3 regions of the Arthrobacter oryzae genome follow, and region 3 is predicted to be linked to each of the others. Evidence: riboswitches for the same ligand, from Rfam matches in the RefSeq annotation. Region 3 holds a riboswitch; each other region holds the start of a gene.
The links. A riboswitch is a leader RNA that binds a small molecule or an ion and turns the genes downstream of it on or off. The one in region 3 is predicted to bind cyclic di-AMP.
Positions count from the first base shown of each region.

Region 1: it holds a riboswitch for cyclic di-AMP, as region 3 does, so the genes downstream of both, Q8Z05_RS11235 (hypothetical protein) here and Q8Z05_RS11950 (C40 family peptidase) in region 3, are expected to answer to the same signal.
Region 2: it holds a riboswitch for cyclic di-AMP, as region 3 does, so the genes downstream of both, Q8Z05_RS19835 (NlpC/P60 family protein) here and Q8Z05_RS11950 (C40 family peptidase) in region 3, are expected to answer to the same signal.

Region 1 is NZ_CP132204.1:2,426,949-2,433,231, reverse strand. Features, by position in the region: gene Q8Z05_RS11240 (HAMP domain-containing sensor histidine kinase) at 1-1,330, shown strand, start outside; cyclic di-AMP (ydaO/yuaA leader) riboswitch at 1,478-1,655, shown strand; gene Q8Z05_RS11235 (hypothetical protein) at 1,655-2,443, shown strand; gene Q8Z05_RS11230 (glycosyltransferase) at 2,571-3,476, shown strand; gene Q8Z05_RS11225 (DUF7793 family protein) at 3,499-3,867, opposite strand; gene Q8Z05_RS11220 (HAD-IA family hydrolase) at 3,952-4,656, opposite strand; gene Q8Z05_RS11215 (VOC family protein) at 4,702-5,079, opposite strand; gene upp (uracil phosphoribosyltransferase) at 5,175-5,810, opposite strand; gene Q8Z05_RS11205 (phosphatase PAP2 family protein) at 5,823-6,283, opposite strand, start outside.
Region 2 is NZ_CP132204.1:4,313,881-4,320,163, forward strand. Features, by position in the region: gene Q8Z05_RS19825 (DUF1918 domain-containing protein) at 1-141, opposite strand, end outside; gene Q8Z05_RS19830 (hypothetical protein) at 346-936, shown strand; gene Q8Z05_RS19835 (NlpC/P60 family protein) at 1,053-1,823, opposite strand; cyclic di-AMP (ydaO/yuaA leader) riboswitch at 1,827-2,016, opposite strand; gene Q8Z05_RS19840 (polysaccharide deacetylase family protein) at 2,254-3,774, shown strand; gene Q8Z05_RS19845 (hypothetical protein) at 3,802-4,056, shown strand; gene Q8Z05_RS19850 (DNA alkylation repair protein) at 4,023-4,541, opposite strand; gene Q8Z05_RS19855 (ribonuclease Z) at 4,585-5,616, shown strand; gene Q8Z05_RS19860 (CPBP family intramembrane glutamic endopeptidase) at 5,512-6,283, opposite strand, start outside.
Region 3 is NZ_CP132204.1:2,590,323-2,596,605, forward strand. Features, by position in the region: gene Q8Z05_RS11940 (metal-dependent transcriptional regulator) at 1-482, shown strand, start outside; cyclic di-AMP (ydaO/yuaA leader) riboswitch at 624-836, shown strand; gene Q8Z05_RS11945 (M23 family metallopeptidase) at 840-1,664, shown strand; cyclic di-AMP (ydaO/yuaA leader) riboswitch at 1,813-1,971, shown strand; gene Q8Z05_RS11950 (C40 family peptidase) at 2,042-2,716, shown strand; gene Q8Z05_RS11955 (NlpC/P60 family protein) at 2,871-3,635, shown strand; gene Q8Z05_RS11960 (HNH endonuclease) at 3,859-4,359, shown strand; gene mobA (molybdenum cofactor guanylyltransferase) at 4,405-5,022, shown strand; gene Q8Z05_RS11970 (DUF6457 domain-containing protein) at 5,099-5,482, shown strand; gene Q8Z05_RS11975 (molybdopterin molybdotransferase MoeA) at 5,479-6,283, shown strand, end outside.

The DNA.
Region 1 (6,283 bases), 160 kb from region 3:
GTCCAGTGATTTCGGCCGTCCGCCGCAGGGCAACCCCAGCAACAGGCCCGATCCCCTGGATGCACGGGGCCAGGGGATCGGCACCCTGTTCGCCCGCATCGATGACGGGAACGTCAGCAGTTCCGGCTTCCTGGCCAGTGACGCTACCCGCGCATCCCTGTCCCCCGCGGATGACCAGGTCCTGTTGGCGCTCGAACACGACGGAGTGCCCGTTGACCGGACCCTGTCCACCGGGTCCTACCGCCTGGTGGCGGTGGAAGCCCCGTATGGAGATGTGATCGTCACCGGCCTCCCCCTCGCCGAAAAGCAGAACACGCTCAGCTCACTGGTGTGGACCTTTGTGTTCGTTTCCCTCGGCGGGCTGGTCCTGATCGGCATGGCAGGAACGGTGCTGATCCGCCGGACCATGAAACCGCTCGAACAGCTGTCCGAAGTGGCCACGCAGGTTTCCCAGCTGCCGCTCGACGCCGGCGAGGTGGCACTTGCGGTGCGCGTGCCGCCGTCGAACGCCCATCCCGGAACTGAAGTGGGCAGCGTGGGCCACGCGCTGAACCTCATGCTGGACAACGTCGCCAAAGCCCTGGAGGCACGGCAGCAGAGCGAGACCAAGGTGCGCCAGTTCGTGGCCGACGCATCGCACGAACTGCGCACGCCGCTCACCGCCATCCGCGGCTACACGGAACTCATGCGGATGACCGAGGACTTCACCCCGGACGGCAAGAAGTCCCTCGCCAGGGTGCAGAGCCAGTCCGAACGGATGACCACACTGGTGGAGGACCTCCTGCTCCTGGCCCGGCTGGATGAAGGCCAGCCGCTCAAGATCAGCGATGTGGACCTGACGCAGCTGGCGGTGGAAACTGTCAGCGACGAGAAGGTCATGGCACCGGACCGCATCTGGCAGCTCGAACTGCCCGATGAGCCCGTGGTGGTCCGCGGGGACGCCAAACAGCTGCATCAGGTGCTGGCCAACCTCCTATCCAACGCCCGCAAGCACACGGACCCTGGAACCACGGTGGTCACCGGGGTGATGAGGTCGGCCGACGGCAGTGCCGTGCTGACCGTGACGGATAACGGGGCGGGGATCCCGCCGGAATTCGTGGACCGGGTCTTCGCCAGGTTTGCCCGGGCGGACGCCGCGCGCACCAGCCCGGCCGGAGCCGCATCGGCACCTGGTGTTGGCGGGGCCGCGGCCGCCGAGGGAACCAGCGGACTTGGACTGTCGATTGTGCAGTCGATCGTGGAGGCACACGGCGGCACCGTGGAGGTGAACTCCCGCCCGGGCCGTACGGAATTCGCGTTGCGCCTCCCTGGCGAACCTGCGGCAGCCTAGCCCCGCGCCGGCAGCGCTGCGCAGTCAGTTCCAGCGCAAGTCAACGCGCCGCACACGTGATCCTCGTTACCGAAATGTGACTTAAGCGCCGATCTCCTGTACGGTTTTTAGGGTGCGGCCATCGTTCGGGCCGCATATCCGGATGGACGCCAAACTCTGCCGCTACCCGGATTTCCTCATGATCAGGCAGAGGCGGGGGACCCAGGTCTCCGGGCATGCTGCAGCAGCAGCCCTTGGGGTGAAGCCGACACGTGAAGTTCCGTGCGGCCGGGTGTGACCTCATCCGAACCCGACAGCTAACTCCGCCGGCATCGAGAGGCAACCATGACTGAATCCACGCCAGAAGTATGCCCTGATACAAACTCCGCCAACGCTGCAGCGCCTGCGGCACGGTCACGCCACCGCGCCGAACCGGCTACCAAGGCATCCCCGCCGTCCCGGTTCACCGCCGGCCTGCAGGGGTCCGGCCGCCGGGCCGCAGTAGTGGCCACGGCCTGCGCCGTGCTGATTGGTGTCGGCGCCGCCGGCCAGGCTTCCGAGCCCACAGCGCCCTCAACATCGGCCTCAGGTGCTGAAAGCGCATCAACCTCGGCCGATATCGAGTCGAAGCTCGCATTCGAAAAAATCCTGGTATCCGCCATGCCAGCCCCGGCCTCCGTCAGCGTGACTCCGCAATCGTCAGAGGAAAAGACGGCAGAGCAGGAGGCTCCTGAGGCCGCACCGGAGGCAGCCGCACCTGCGCCTGCCCCTGCACCGGCTCCCGAACCCGCGCCTGCCCCTGCCCCTGCACCGCCCGTTGCAGTTGACGACCCCGCGGCGGCCCAGGCATATGCCGCTTCGCAGCTCGGAAGCTACGGCTGGGCTGCCGACCAGATGCAGTGCCTGGTCACGCTGTGGACCAAGGAATCCGACTGGAAGACCACGGCGACCAATCCCAGCAGCGGCGCGTACGGCGTTGTCCAGTCCCTGCCGGCCGAAAAGATGGCCAGTGCCGGAGCGGACTACCGCACCAACTTCCGCACGCAGATCAACTGGGGCCTGAACTACGTTAAGGAACGGTACGGTTCCCCCTGCGATGCCCTGAACTTCCACTACGCCAACAACTGGTACTAAGCCAGCCGGCTTGTCCCGTTTTACCGGAGGCCTCGAATCCATGCGGATTCGGGGCCTCCGGCAACTCCACAGCAGGTGCACAGCTTTGGCCTAAATCCTTCAAATGCAGCGGCCCCATTGTTGAACCATGACGCTCACACACCAGGCCACGGGAACCCTGCCGCGCCCGCACCCGCGGGCCGCCGTCGATGCCTCGCACGAAAGGGCACCGATGCTTCCCGGACCGGGATCCATCCGCCGTTCCCCTGTTGACACACGGGCCATGGCAGCAGCAGGAACCGACATCCCGGTCCTGGATGTGGTCATCCCGGTGTTCAACGAGCAACAGGATGTGGAGCCGTCGTTGAGGCGGCTGCACGCCTACCTGCTCGCCACTTTTCCGTACCCCTTCCGGATTACCGTGGCGGACAATGCCAGCACCGACGGCACCCTCCAAGCCGCCGAGCGTGTGGCTCGGGAACTCCGTGAAGTCGCGGTTGTCCGGCTGTCCGCCAGGGGCCGGGGAAACGCCCTGCGCACTGTGTGGCTGGACTCGCCTTCCCCCGTGCTGGCCTACATGGACGTGAATCTTTCCACCGACCTCGCCGCGCTCGCTCCGCTGGTGGCTCCGCTGCTTTCCGGACATTCGGATGTGGCGGCTGGAACCCGGCTGGCGCGGACGTCCCGGGTGGTCCGCGGACGCTGGCGGGCGTTCATTTCCCGCAGCTACAACCTTCTCCTGTATGTGCTGATGGGAGCACGTTTCAGCGATGCGCAATGCGGTTTCAAGGCCATCCGCGCAGATCTTGGCCGGCACATTCTTCCCTACACTGCGGACGATGAGTGGTTCTTCGACACCGAACTCCTTGTCCTTGCCGAACGATGCGGACTCCGTGTGCACGAGGTCCCTGTGGACTGGGCAAGCGCTGCCGACGCCGGCGTGGATCTCGTGCAGACGGCCCTCGCCGACCTGCGCGGCATCGTCCGCCTCACCCGGAACCTGGCCGGCGGCCGCATTCCCGTAGCAGCGCTTCGCTCGGGACTGGCCCGGTGAACACCATCGCTGGTTTTAGCGCCTAAGCCTCCTTAAGCCAACCCATGGCTTCCTTCGCACAGGTGAAGTACCGCGTCGGAGCCGCAGGAGCGTGAATACCGAGGAAGAAGTTGGCGATTGTGCGGTCCACCGGGGATGCTCCGAGGAGCGCCACCTTTGCCACCGAACTGGGACGGGCAAAAACACGCCGGGCACCGCGGCTCATGGACGCCGTCGCAGCCATGTCCACCAGCATCGGAAACGAACGCCCGCGGCTCAGCTCGTTGACGGCCGACATGACGGCCACAGCCGCTTCCTCGCAGATGGCCAGGTCTGGAATCCACCGCACATGTAAAACGCCGTGTCGCAGTTCCACGGTGCCCCGGGCGCCGTCAATTGGAATCTCGGTCATCCTATCCCCCCAAGATAGAGTCATCCGTCCCTCCTGAGAGTACTTGACCAAGCAGAGCCGGACCACCGAAGAGCCGTTTAGCCGTCAGAACCGGAAGCGGATCGCCCTGGCTCCGGCGTCGTCCACGTCCACTGCCACGGACACCGCGGAGTAATCGGGCAGGTGCAGAACGCCGTCCGGCAACGGACCGGTGTTGGTCCCGATGGCAACGGTCCGGATCCCGGCGGCAAGTCCGGCGGCAATCCCTGCGGGAGCGTCCTCAAAAACCACAGCATCGGCCGGGTCCACGCCGAGCAGTTCGGCGGCACGGAGGTAGCCTTCCGGGTGCGGCTTGCCCCGGGTGACAAGGTCGGCCGTGACGGCGGTGGCCGGCATGGCCAGGCCCGCGGCACCCATCCGGATATCCGCCAGGATCCGGTCCGCTGAAGTCACCAGCGCCACGGCATCCACCGGGAGGCTGCGCAGCAGTTCAGCGGCGCCGGGCAGGGCGACGATTCCTTCGGTGCGAACCCGCTCCATGGCGCCGAGTTCGGCGGTCAAGGCCACAACGTCAGTGCCTGGAGGCGCAAACCGCCGCACCGTATCCCCGGCCTGGACACCGTGCGAGGTACGGAGGATCTCGGCGATATCCAGGCCGTACCGGGCCGCGAATTCGCCCCACACCTGCTCCACAATCGCCGTGGAATCAACCAGCGTTCCGTCCATGTCGAACAGTACTGCGCGCGCGGTCAGGGTGGCGGCGGATGATGCGCGGGCGGCCGGGGCGGTGGCGTCGGGATGAAAGCTCATGCCTTCCATCCTCCCCCACCTGGCGGCGGCGGAGGATTGTGTGACTTAGCCGTTCGGGCGGTTGGGCAGGTACTGGACTGCCCACTTGTTGCCGTCGGGATCGGCGAAGTAGACGAAGTGTCCCCAGTCCTGGATGTCGATGTCGCTGACGTCCACTCCGTTTTCCTTCAGCTGTTGGTGCGCCGCCCGGATGTCCCCCACCACCATCTGGAGGTTGGGGGCAGTGCCAGGAGGAGCATCACTGAGGCCCTCGCCAATGGCGATGGAACAGGCCGAGCCGGGTGGGGTCAGCTGGACGAAGCGGATGCCATCCATGGGACGTTCGTCGAAGTCGGCGTTGAAGCCCACCTTGTTGACGTAAAAATCCTTGGCCCGGTCCACATCGGACACCGGGACGAACACCAGTTCAAGTTTCCAGTCCATGGGCCACAGGCTAGCTGCGGCCGCCGGAAACGGGAAGAGGCGCCCGCCTCCGGCGGCGACGTCAGCCGGCGACGTCCGGCGGCGTCAGCCGGAAACTAGCCGGCGATGCCGTAAAGGCGGTCTCCGGCGTCGCCGAGCCCGGGCACGATATAGGACTTCTCGTTGAGCTTCTCGTCAATGGACGCCAGGACGATGGTCACGTTGGCCTCGGAGAGCTCTTCCTCAAGCTTGGCCAGTCCCTCGGGTGCGGCCAGGAGGCAGATGCACGTCACGTCCGAGGCGCCCCGCTTAAAGAGGAACTTGATGGCTTCGCGCAGCGTGCCGCCGGTGGCGAGCATAGGGTCCAGGACGAAGATCTGCCGGTCCGTGAGGTCCTCGGGGAGGCGCTCGGCGTAGGTGATGATGTCCAGGGTTTCCTCGTCACGGGCCATCCCCAGGAAGCCGACCTCGGCCGTGGGCACGAGCTTGGTCATGCCCTCGAGCATGCCCAGGCCTGCGCGGAGGATGGGAACCACCAGCGGCGTGGGCTTGGTGAACGCGGTGCCCACTGTTGTGCTGACGGGAGTTTCGATGGTGACGGGCTCGGTGCGGACGTCCCGGGTGGCCTCATAGGCAAGGAGCGTGACAAGCTCCTCGGTGAGTTGCCGGAAGACCGGGGAGGGGGTGTTTTTGTCCCGCAGAACGGTTAGCTTGTGAGCGACCAGCGGGTGGTCCACGACGAGTGTGCGCATGCGTCAAAACTATCACCCGCTGCGGTGCGCACCCGGTTCCTCCCGGAGTACCGGGTGGTCGAACGTCGGCGCCGGTCCTGCGTGCTCGCGGTGCCGGATGTGGTGGAAGAGCCTGTGGGCCAGGATCACTATGCCCACCCAGGCGAGGCCAAGGAGCCACCCGGCGATCACATCCGTCAGCCAGTGATGGCCAAGGAACACCCTGCTCAGCCCCATGGCAATGATGAACAGGGAGCCAGCCGTGATCATGGACACCCGCGCAATGGTCCGCTGGATCTGGAGGCACGCCAGGTAGACCACCAGCCCGATCACGACGGTGGTGTTGAGCGTATGCCCGCTGGGGAACGACGGCGAATCTTCGTAGGGCGGCACGGCGTCTGTATGGTCGGGGCGGGTGCGGCCAACGAGCTTCTTGCCAAACGTGGTGGCGCTGACCGAAGCAGCCGCTGCACCGCCCACCAGGATGAGGGGGC
Region 2 (6,283 bases), 1.7 Mb from region 3:
GGTTTCATGGCCGTCGTCGAAACGCACGACGTACGGCGGCGCTCCGTCAGCACCGTGGACCTCAATGATCTGGCCGTGGCGCTCCGCGGACCCGACCGTCTTGCCCCGGATTGTGATCCGGTCTCCCTGGGCTGCCTTCATGGCAATCACCTCCAAGACACCAGAGTACGAGTCTCTGCCCGGGGACAACAGGGCCGTTCCGCACTAGTGGCTCGGGCCGGCGAAGGCCGCGGCACCGATCGGCGCTCTGAGGGGCATCCCGTGGCATCTGGTGCTTGTGCGCGCTTGGCAGGAATATGGGAAGAGTACTGATGTCCCTGCCCCTGGGACTGAGGGGGAACTGCTATGGCGGATGAGAAACCCACCAGCTGGTGGGCTACGCTGCCCGGTCTGCTGACTGCCGCCGCGGCCGTGATTACAGCTGTCACGGGGCTGCTGCTTGGGCTGGGGCAACTCGGATTGTTCGACGCCGGCCGGCCCGCCGCTTCGACGGCGAGCGCTTCCTCAACTACTGCGGGCGCAGCACAGCCGGGCAGCACCGTCCGGCCGACCGGCGTCCCATCCGCCACCGGCGACGGTGCAGGATGGACGGTAGCCTTGCCGGCCGAGCGGAAGTTCAGGGCGGGCGACGTCGAGTATGAGATTCTCGGAGCCGGCGTGCGTCCCGACGTCTCCGGCCAGGTCGCGCTGACGGTGGCACTCAGGTGCACCAACCACGGCCGGTATGACATCAACTTCTGGGACTCTACGTTCAGGCTGAATGCGGACGGAATCAGCCATTCCCCCGATTCCGGCCTGAACGAGCTCGTGGCAGGCGATTCAAGCAAATCGGGCGACGTACGCTTCATTCTTCCGGCGGATACGCGCGAAGCCCTCCTTCGCATCAAATTCGTACAAGGCGAGAGCACGGCTCAGCTCGCCATATCCCCGCCGTGAGGCAACCTGCCGTGAAGCGCCGGGCAGCTTCACAGCGAGCCGGCGGCCACGCGGAAGGCCGGCGACCTGCTGCCCCCAAGGCAGCTGATCGCCGGCCGACCGGCAGGGCCTGAAGGCTAGGCTCCGGCGCGGACGAACGTCACGCCGCCGGTGGCCGTGAGCCAGGACAGCGGGTGCTTGACCGTGGCGTTGACGCCGTTCATTCCGCCGCTGATCACCTGGCCGTCGCCAATGTAAATGCCCACATGGCCGGATTGCACCACCATGTCGCCGGGCTGCGGTTCGCCCACTACCGAGCCGTAGTTCATGAACTGCATCGGGGCCAGGTCGCCCACGGGAATGCCCGCTGAGCCGAGGGCCTTTTCCACCATTGCGGTGCAGTCCTGGGTGATTCCCAGCTGCGCGTACGCAGCGGAAACCATGGCGGCATTGACACCGCCGGCAGCAGGCGCCGGCGCAGGGGCGGGTGCCGCCGCCTGGACCTGGACGGAAACCGCTGGCGCAGCAGGGGCCGGGGCGGCCGGCGCGGGAGTGGCCTCCGCCGGAGCAGCCACCTCCACCGGAGCGGCCTCTTCGACCGGCGCCTCCACCGGAGCGGGCGTGGTGCTGACATCAGGCCGCTCGAAGCTGATCCTGACATGCGAGTCAGCGCTGAGCGGGGCGCCCACCTGGGCCGTGGCATCCAGGGCGGAGGCCGGAGCGGTGTCTCGTTCCGCGGGGGCATCGGCCGCCTGGGCAGCCCCGGTGCCGGAAAGGACCAGGCCCGAAGCGGCCGCCAGGACCGCAGCCCGGCGTCCCGCGCGGATCCTCCCTCCGGCAGGTGTGGACCCCGGGCGCCCGGCGGGCGCGGTGGACCGGTGATGGTCGGGCAGATTGCGTGAAGACATGAAGTGACCTCTCCCGATGCCTGCGAGGTTAGCTGTCGGATTCGGATGGGAGACACCCGGCCGCAGTGGCATTCCGCGTTGCGGAAGCGTGCGGCTTCACCCCGAAGACCTGCACAAAGTCAGGTCAAAAGTGGTTTCCCCGTCCCTGCCGAATGGTTTTCGATTGGATCCCGGGCTGCGGCAGGGTTAGGCAATCCGCCCGGGAGTGCCGGTATCTGGGACAACAGGCACCGTTCCACCGTACGCGGGCGGCGCACCGCATGTCACATTCAGGTAACAGCACAGCCCGGCGCGGCGCCCGGCCGCCCCTGCAGGCAGCGGCGGTGTACTCGGGTGTTCCGTCCGTCAAAGTCGAGTGTTTTCCCCGGGTGCGGTGAGGCGTAGTCTACGTGCATGTTCTTGCGGGGGGACTCACACGCTTGGAGGCATCATGCGTTGGTCGAATCGCCCTGTCCGCAATTATCCGCGCCATGTGGCTGATCCCCCGGAAGCCTCTCCCGGAGGCTGGCGCGGCCGGCGCTGGACGGCGGTCCTGGGCGCGCTCCTGCTCGCCGCGGGTACCGTGGTGGGTGTGGCCGGCACGTCACGGGCTGCGGAACCAACCATTGTCAGCCTGACATTCGACGACGGCCTCGGCAGCCAGCTCGCCGCCGAGCAGGTCCTGAAAGCCCACGGGCTGGTGGGGACGTTCTTTATCACTACCTCCTTCATCGGTTCGTCCGGATTCCTCACCCAGGCGAACCTGCAGGCCTTCGCCGCCGACGGCAACGAGATCGCGGGCCACAGCGTGACCCACCCGGATATGACAACACTCAGCGCTGCAGCCGCCCGCGCGGAGGCGTGTAACAGCAAATCGACGTTGCAAGATTGGGGCTTCAACGTCACCAGCTTTGCGTATCCGTTTGCGGCGGAGAATGCGACCGCCCAATCAGCCGTCCGCGACTGCGGATACACCAGTTCCAGGGGCCTCGGCGACCTGCGGTCCCCGGCCAGCTGCGCCTCCTGCCCCGTTGCGGAAACGCTGCCTCCGCAGAATCCCATGGTGACCAGGGCGCCGGACCAGGTGGCCAGCACCTGGAGCCTGGCAGACCTGCAAAACACGGTCACCAACGCGGAGACCACGGGCGGCTGGCTGCAGCTAACCTTCCACGAAATTGCCAACGGCACGGACCCGTCCCTGTCCATCAGTCCGGCTGTGTTCGAATCCTTCGTCACGTGGCTGGCTGCGCGTACGGCAAACGGTACGACGTCGGTCCGGACAGTGGCGCAAGCCATGGGCCAGTCCCCCGTGACGTCCCCGCCGCCGCCGTCACCGTCCCCGTCTCCATCCCCCTCACCGTCCCCATCCCCATCCCCCTCACCCTCGCCGTCGCCAATCTCTTTCGTTGACGTCCCGCCCGGCTCGCAGCTCTACACAGAGGTCAGCTGGATGGCCAACCAGGGAATCAGCAACGGCTGGTACGAAAGTGACGGTACCCGCACGTTCCGTCCCGGAGTTGCCGCCAGCAGAGACATGATGGCGGCGTTCTTCTATCGGCTGGCCGGGAGCCCTGCCTATACGCCGGCAGGTTCCCCGTTTGCGGATGTCACGCCGGAGACCCCCTTCTACAAGGAGATCCTGTGGCTCGCCTCCCAGGGAATCACCAACGGCTGGGCCGAAGCCAACGGCACCAGGACCTTCAGGCCAACAGTGGCCGTCAACCGGGACCAGGTCGCGGCCTTTATTTACCGTTTCGCCGGAAACCCCGCCTACACACCAACAGCGCCTCCGTTTACGGATATCTCAACGCAAAACGCCTTTTACACCGAGGTCGCATGGATGTCATCCCAGGGAATCTCCTACGGCTGGGCGGAACCGGACGGCACCAGGACCTTCCGGCCGGGATTGCCCGTGAACCGGGATCAGGTGGCCGCATTCCTTTACCGCTACAAGACCGCTTTTCCAGACTAGGTACACAGGATGAAGCGGACTCCGTAGATGCATAACTACTGCGTGGCCATCTGCCAGCTGAGCGAGCAGCCGCAGGAGGATTTCGACGTCAACACGGAGCTCCTGGTCCTCGAGGGCAAGGAGCTCCATGTGGCGACGTGGGACGCGGAACCGCGGGACGGCGGCTTTGATGTCCTGGTCCTCAACGAGCGTGTCAGCGCCCTGGGATTCATGGTGGTCACCGACTGGGAGTTCCTGGAAGGCAGGGCTTACGCGGTGGTGGAGCGGCGCGCCGGCGGCTGAGGCCCTGCCTGCCGCGAGAGTGCGGCAGCCCGCCTCAGCCACGGATCAGGATCCCGCGCCCAGCGGTCCAGCACAACGTCAGCCCGCGTGCCCGCCGGCCCTTCGAGCGCTGCGATGAGGGGACGGACGACGTCGGCGGCCAGCGGGTCCACCAGCTCACCCAGCTGCGCCTCCCGCACAAAGCCCTCGATCCGCGTGAGGTCGGAGTTGTTGAGAACGGCCACCCGGGACTGCAGCAGCACCACCGCGGCCAGGCGCCGTTCGAACACGGGGACCGACCAGAGCTCCGTGCTGAGGGCAGTGATGTCATCATGTCCGAGGCCACGGTGGCGGCGCAGCATGTCGCGGATGGTTCCCCGCACCGCACCCACTGACGCGCCATAGTACTGATGCCGTTCGCCCAGCCGGGCTTGTGCCTCTTCTGCCCTGAGCCAGGAACTCTCCCGCTGCAGCGCGGCATCCACGAAGTCACAGGCATCCGTCACCCGTCCATTCTGTCGCACGAATCAACGTGAGACACTCAGTCCCATGCGTGAACTGGTCGTCCTTGGCACCGCCTCGCAGGTTCCCACGCGGAGCCGCAATCACAACGGGTACTTTCTTCGTTGGAACGAAGAGGGCTTGCTCTTCGACCCGGGCGAAGGCACGCAGCGGCAGATGATCCACGCGGGCGTCCCGGCCAGCCGGATCACGCGGATCTGCCTGACGCATGTTCACGGGGACCACTGCTTTGGGCTTCCGGGGGTGCTGTCGCGCATGGTCCTCGACGGGGTGCAGCACCCGGTGGACCTGCATTTTCCGGCCTCTGGTGCGGAGGTGGTCCGCGCCCTTGTGTCCCTCGCCTCCCCCGGCCTTGACCTGCGGCTGCTCCCGCACGGCGCCGCCGGTGCGATCGCTCCCGGCCTGGAGGTGAGGCCGTTGCGGCATCGCATCGAGACGTTTGGCTACCGGCTGGCCGAGCCGGAGGGCCGTACATTCCTGCCGGACCGCCTCGCAGCGGCCGGGATTGCCGGTCCGGAGGTTACACGGCTGCAGCGGGAGGGGTCTGTGCGCGGGGTCCGGCTGGAGGACGTGAGCATGCCCCGGCCAGGGCAGAGTTTCGCCTTTGTCATGGATACCGCCGAATGTGACGGCGCAGGTGAACTGGCCGACGGCGTGGACCTCCTCGTGGCGGAGTCGACGTTCAGCGACGACGACGCCGGGCTGGCGGCCCGCTATCTTCACCTCACCGCCGGGCAGGCGGGTGCGCTGGCGGCCACCGCCGGGGCCGGAACGCTCGTGCTCACCCATTTCTCATCCCGGTACAGTGACGTCGGTGTCCTGGCCGGCCAGGCGGTCGCCCGCTCCGGCGGGGCCGCCGTCGTCGCCGCGCAGGACCTGGACAGGATTCCGCTGCCCCGGCGGCAGCGGGCCTACGGAGTGACAGCCGGGATCCCGCGCCCGGCCAGTCCGCTGTCAGTAGACGAAGATGTCGATCCAGGCACGGTTGTGGGCATGGAGCAGGACCAGGAACAGCACAAAGTCGAACAGCAGGTGGACGGCCACGATGTAGGACAGTGACTTGGTCCGCGTGAAGATGTACGCCTGGAGCAGGGCGAAGGGAAAGATGAAGACCGGCGCCCAGGCGTGGAAGCCCAGTTCCCACAGGAACGATGTAAAGAGAACGGCCTGCAGCAGGTTCGCCTGACCCAGCGGCAGGTGCCGGCGCAGAAGTGCGAAGACCGTGCAGATGAAGAACAGCTCATCCCAGATGCCCAGGGCATTGGTGCCCAGGAAGAGACGGAAGATCCCCTCGGGGTCGGAGACTGCGGGCCAGTTGTTGTACACCCCGGTATTGACCATGTACGCCGGGAGCAGTGCGTAGCCCATGACCACCACGGCGGCCAGGTACCACTTCTCTGCCCTCGTCCACGGGTGCCCGGTCAGCACGGGAAACCTGACACCGTGGTCCTTGAACACAAACCGCGACATCGTGTAGGGCACTCCCACGGCAAGGATCATTGCCGTGCCCATGACAAGCATGTGTTCCGTACTGATGTCGGTGGTGATGGGAACGAGGCTGATGGCCACGAGCCCGGCGGCGATCAGGGCCAGGTCGCGCAACAGTGCCCGGTCGATGAAACCTGCCAGTGCCAACGCAACGGCCAGCAGGCCGTAGCCGGGGATCCGCTCTTCCAGGACGAAGAGCACAAAGCCGGAAAGCGACACGAGTGCCGCAGGAAGCAGC
Region 3 (6,283 bases):
CCACTGAAGTCATGCGCAAGCACCGCCTCGCTGAGCGGCTCCTGGCCGACGTGATCGGGCTCGACTGGGCGTACGTCCACGACGAAGCGTGCCGGTGGGAACACGTCATGAGCGAACGGGTGGAACGGCGCATCTTCGAACTCCTGGACCACCCCACGGTTTCCCCCTACGGCAATCCCATTCCCGGGCTGGCTGCGCTTGGCGGCGAACCGTCGCCCGCGTTCACCGACGGCGTGGTGAACCTCCTTGACGCCATGACCGGGTACGGGGCCGACTCGCGCGTCACCGTGAGCAGGCTGGCCGAACCCATCCAGGTTGAACCCGAGCTGCTCGTCCAGCTTGATGAAGGCGGGATCCGGCCGGGGGCGTCCCTCGCCCTGGAACGCGTGGGGGAGTACATCTCGGTGCGTGTACCCGAGATCGAGGGGGCCCTTGAGCTGCCGCCCGAAGTCGCGGCCCACGTATTTGTTACGGTCAGCTGACCGCGCACCTCGTAGGACCACCTACAACTGCCTGAGACGCAGATAACGGAATTATTACCGCGCTGATTAATCACCTATAGTTGTGGACTAGCGCCGATACTAAAGCGTTACCTGATCCGAAGCCGAGCTCTGCCAGCGGATCAGCGTACGAAACACCTCCTGGCAGAGGCGGGGGAACCACAACCGGCCGTTGAAAAACGGCCTTGGGGTGAAGTCCGTCAGCGGCAAGCCATCTCCGACGAAGGATTCCTTAGGGATACCCCTGTGTCGGATGCCTTGCAGTGGCGGACCGGGTCTTTGATCTCTCTGACCCGAATCCGACAGCTAACTTCGCAGGCTATCCAGAGAGGATAATTTTTGACCACGCAGACCGTCAGGGGCCGCCGCAGGGCGACCGGTCCCGCTTCGGAGTACCCAGTGGCCGAAGCCGTTATGACGGTCAGGCCGCGCGATGCGCATCGTGATGCACGCCGGCGCCGCAGCCTGTTCAGCCAGGTAACGGCCTTCGCTTCGGCGAGCGGTGTGGGCCAGAAGGCGGGCATTGCCCTCGCGGCCACCGGGCTCGTCCTCACTGTGACCGTCCCGTCCACCGGCCCCGCGATGTCCACAGCGGACACGGGGAACGCTGCCGCCGCTGCGTCAGCTGCGCCACAGCCGGAAGTGTCCGCTGCTGCAGGTGCCAAAATCGACTTCAACCGCACGTACGTTGCCACCAAGGGTGATCCGGACGGCAAGCTCAAGCAGCTACTGAGCGCGCAGTCGGCAGGGACCATCACCCGTGCGGCCTCCGCCGGCAGCCTCGGTGCTCCGTTGGAACAAATGATTTCGGCCTCACCGTTCGGCTTCCGGGTCAGCCCCATCACGGGCGGCGCCGGTGAGTTCCACCGCGGCCAGGACTATGCCGCCCAGTGCGGTACGAGCGTCCTCGCTGCCGCCAGCGGAACAGTGACCTTCTCGGGCTGGCACCCCTATGGCGGCGGAAACCGCGTGGTGATTGATCACGGCAACGGCCTGGAAACCACGTACAACCACCTTTCGTCCTCCAACGTCCAGGTGGGGCAGAAAGTGGGCCGTGGCGACCTCGTGGCGCTCAGCGGGACCACCGGCGCCTCCACCGGCTGCCACCTCCATTTCGAGGTCATGGTCAACGGCGAAGTCGTCGACCCCACCGGCTGGCTCTGATCCAAGCGATGGACCGCTCTCGCATTCCTGTGACATGCCGTGACCTGAATGTGACATTCGTTATTAATTCCTGTACCGTTTAGAGCACGCCAACTTTTCCGAAGTTGGCGCTCTTGAGTGGATTGCCTAACTCTGCCACCGCTCAAGGTCCGTTCGCATGACATCGTCTGGCAGAGGCGGGGGAACCAATTTTGGTCTTCGCAAGAAGACCTTGGGGTTAAGTCGCAACGCTTCCCAGGAAGCCGAGCGGCCGGGTGACTCCCATCCGAATCCGACAGCTCACCTCGTAGGCATTGGGAGAGGCTACCTTCGTGTCTACACGTCACAATTCTGCGCGCCACCGTGCGCAAACGGTTCGAACGAACCCGTTGAACTCCGTGTCCCGGGCTGTTACTGCCAACGCCGGAACCGTAGGTCGCCAGGCGGCTGTCATTGCAGCCGCGTCCGGATTGATCCTCAGCGTTGGAATGCCGGCGAACGCCGCCGACACCAACCTGGGTGTTTCCGCTTCCACGGAGTCCGGCTCACAGTCGGCCCAGCTGACCGTCACCGCGGAACCGACAGCGACTGTTTCCTTCGAGCGTCCGGCAGTGACCACGAAGGCAGCGCCCAAGGTTGAAACCGTCCGGGCACAGTCCACCGGTACAGATGCCAGCGAAACGTCCACTGAGGCCGACGCAGAAGGCAAGGCAGGCAAGCTTGCCGACGCCGCTTCGTCTGCAGCAGCATCGGGCCTCGCTGCCATCGCCTACACCGGCATTGGCAGTGCCTACGTCTGGGGCGGCACCACTCCCAGCGGCTGGGACTGCTCAGGCTTCACCCAGTGGGTCTACGCCCAGGCCGGCATCAGCATCCCCCGCACCAACGCATGGACTGCCATGACGCCCACCGCCACCCCGGCGCCGGGCGATCTTGTCATGCAAAACGGCGGCGCACACGTTGGCATCTACGTCGGCAACGGCATGATGATCAGCGCGTTGAACCCGTCGCAGGGCACCCTCCTGCACGCTGTGTCCGCCACGGGCACGTCCGCGTACTACACCATGCGCTAAATCACACTGCGCTAAAACACGTGCTTCCCTTCAGTGAAGCGCGCGTCCTTCGCTAAAAACCCTGTTCGGGCCGTTCCGGCTTACCCCCAAGATGCCGGAGCGTCCAAAAGCCGCGGCCTGCCATGCAGTCTGAGGAAAACGAAAGAGAGAAATAATGACTACTCGTGCCATCGCACGGCACCGCGCCGAGGTTACCAAAACCAACTCGCTTGCTGTCATTGCCAAGGCTGTCGGCGACAACGCCGGCGGCATGGGCCGTCAGGCTGCGGTTATCGCTGCTGCTTCCGGCCTGGTCCTGACGAGCGGTATCGCAGCCAACGCTGCCGACACCAATGTTCAGCGCGAAGCAACCTCTGCTTCCACCTTGGAAGTCCAGTCTTCCGCTCCCGCCAACATCTCGGCTGCATCCAGCATCGCCATCTCCTTCGAGAAGCCCGCTGTATCCACCTCCCCGGCTCCGGTCGTTGAAGAGCCCAAGCCCGTTGTTGAGGTCCAGGAAGCTGCTCCCGAGGCCGCTCCGGCAGCCACCGTTGAAACCACCGTCGCAGCTCCGGCCGCCCCCGCGCCGGCTGCTCCGGCCGCTGCCAGCGGTAACGGCGCCTCGATCGCAGCTGCTGCTTACGCCCAGCTCGGCGTTGCCCAGGACTGCACCGCCCTCGCCACCAACTCGCTTGCAGCCGTGGGCATCAACTACCACGGCTGGCCGGCAGGTTACCTCTCCCTGGGCCGCACCGTCAGTGCAGCCGAGGCGCAGCCGGGCGACCTCGCCTACTACCAGAACGGCGGCATGGGCATGGCTCACATCGCTGTCTACGTTGGCAACGGCCAGGCCGTGCACGGCGGCTGGAACGGTGGAACCACCTCCCTGTTCAGCGTCAACGTCGGCTCCGGCCCGGTCTTCATCCGCGTCGGCGGCTAAAGCCTCCGGCTCACGTTTGCCAAAAGAACCCCTGCCTTCGGGCAGGGGTTCTTTTGCGTTTCCGGCAGGTGAATTTTTATCGACACGGGCTGTATGGTAACGGCCCGATTCGGTGATCGGCCACTTGAGTGTTTACTCTTGTGTTGTCGATCCATAGCCCGGACAAGCAGAGGGCAGCCGGCCCTCGAGCCCCTGACGGGTGCGGCCGTGAAGAGGTATGTGCATGCGCACTCTCGTTCTTAATGCTGGATATGAACCGCTGGCGGTTGTGACATTCCGCCGGGCGCTGGTTCTTGTGCTGACCGGAAAAGCTAGCGTGGTGGCCGAAGGCGACGATCCTGTCGTCGGGCCGCAGGAGATCCTGGGCCGCCCGTCCGTGATCCTCCTGAACCGCTACATCCGCCCGCGGTACAACACCATCACGGCAGTGAGCCGCCGGGGCGTGCTGCGCCGCGACGGCCACCGCTGTGCCTATTGCGGGAAAGCAGCACACACCATTGACCACGTCCACCCCAAATCGAGGGGCGGTGCCGACTCGTGGGAAAACCTGGTGGCCGCCTGCTTGAGATGCAACAACGTGAAAGGCGACCACACCCCGGCCGAAATGGGCTGGAAGCTCAGGTTCGTGCCGGCGCCCCCTCACGGCACCATCTGGCAGATTAAGGAGCTGGAAAAGCCCACTCCCGCGTGGGATCCGTTCCTGCTGCCTGAATCCGCCGCCTGAGGCGTCGCTGCTGCACGGGGCCGGCTCCATCGCTAGGCTGGCCTTGTGGAGTTTGATGCCTTAATCCTGGCCGGCGGCCGGTCATCCCGCCTGGGCGGCGTGCCCAAGTCCCAGTTGGTGTACGACGGCGCCACCCTCCTGTCGCGGTCGCTCGCGGCAGCCGCCGGGGCAACCGCCACAGTGGTGGTGGGACCCGATCCCGGTGTCCTGCCCTCCGGCGTCCTGACGTGCCGTGAAGAGCCTGCGTTCGCCGGCCCTGCCGCAGCTATTGCTGCCGGCCTGGCTGCCCTTGCCCATGCGCAGGGGCCGTATCGGGCAGGCATGACGTTGGTTCTGGCCTGTGACATGCCCAAAGTGGACCAGGCGGTGGCCGCCCTGCTGGCTGCCTTGGCCGCGGGATCCCCGGGGTCCGCGGGCTCCGAAGGAGTCATGTCCGTTTCGCCGGACGGCCGCCAGCAGCCGCTCGCGGGCTTTTATAGCACACATGCGCTACAACGGGCCGTCGAGGAAAAGGCCAGGAGCGGAGGGCTTGCGGGAGCATCAGTCTTCGCCCTCCTTGCTAGGCTTGACGTGCGGACTGTAACCGTCCCCGCCGGTGCCACGGACGACGTGGATACCTGGGGCGATGCCACCGCGTTAGGGGTGTCCCGCCAGGGGGCGTGAACCGCCGTCAGCATGCGCCGACGTCGGTGGACCGTGCGGTGGCACCGCAACTGAATTTTCGAGTTTGGAGGCAACAGTGAAGAGCCAGGAAGAAACGCTGGAAGACTGGTGCCGGGCGCTGCTGCAAGCATTCGAGTTGGAGGACGTCGAGGTGGACGTCAATGAAGTACTTGCGCTGGCCGGGGTGGCAGCCCACTCCGTGGTGCGCCCGGCGGCGCCGTTGACCACCTTTATCGCCGGCTTCGCGGCGGGCATGGCCACGGGCTCGGGCCAGGCCCCGGACACGGTCTCCATGCAGGCTGCCCTGGGCACGGCACGGGCGCTGGCGATGGACTATGCGGAAGTGGACACGGCAGCGGCGACGCAGCATTCGCCATCCGGGTCGGAATCAGCCGTGTCCGGGCCGGCGGCCGACCCGGCAGCAGTGCCACCCGCCACAAGCAGGAACACCGGCGCATGACGGCTGCGCCGCCGGGCGGCGCCGACGCCGCCAGCGACGTCCTTGAAGAAGGGGATCCTGCCGGCGGCCCAGACTCCGCCGACGCAGCCGACGCAGCCGACTCCCAGGCTCCCGCTTCGCAAGGGGGCGAATCCCAGGCGGCGGGATCCCGCGGGGTCGGGCACACCCACGCGGCGCACACCTGGCAGGAGGCCCGGCAGGCGTCGTTCGACTGCGCCACACCCATCCCGCCGGGACCGGTGCCGCTCAGGAGTGCGCTGGGCAGGACGCTCGCCGCGGATATCACGGCGCTCCAGGATATGCCGCACTATGCTTCATCAGCCATGGACGGCTGGGCGGTCAACGGGACGGGGCCGTGGATCCTGGCAGAGCCCGGCCACCGGCTGGCGCCGCACCAGGCCAGCCCCATCGTCACGGGCGGCCTCATTCCCCCCGGCGCCAAGGCTGTGCTCCGCAGCGAAAGCGGCATGATCACAACGGATGACGAAGGGCTCCCGGTCCTGGCCCTTGGCGGCTCGGCGCGGCCCGGCGAACCGAAGAACGGCCAGCACATCCGGAAAGCCGGGGAGGAAGCAGCCGCCGGAGACGTCCTGGTCAAAAGCGGTGCGGTCCTCAATCCGGCCCACGTAGCCCTCGCTGCGCTCGCCGGGTACGACTCCCTGCAGGTCCAGGGCAAGCCCGTGGTGAGGATCCTGCTCACAGGCTCCGAAGTGGTCGCTGCAGGCCTTCCCTCGCCCGGCAAGGTGCGCGACACCTTCGGCCCGCAACTGGGGGCAGTGGTCGGGATGCTCGGCGGCATCT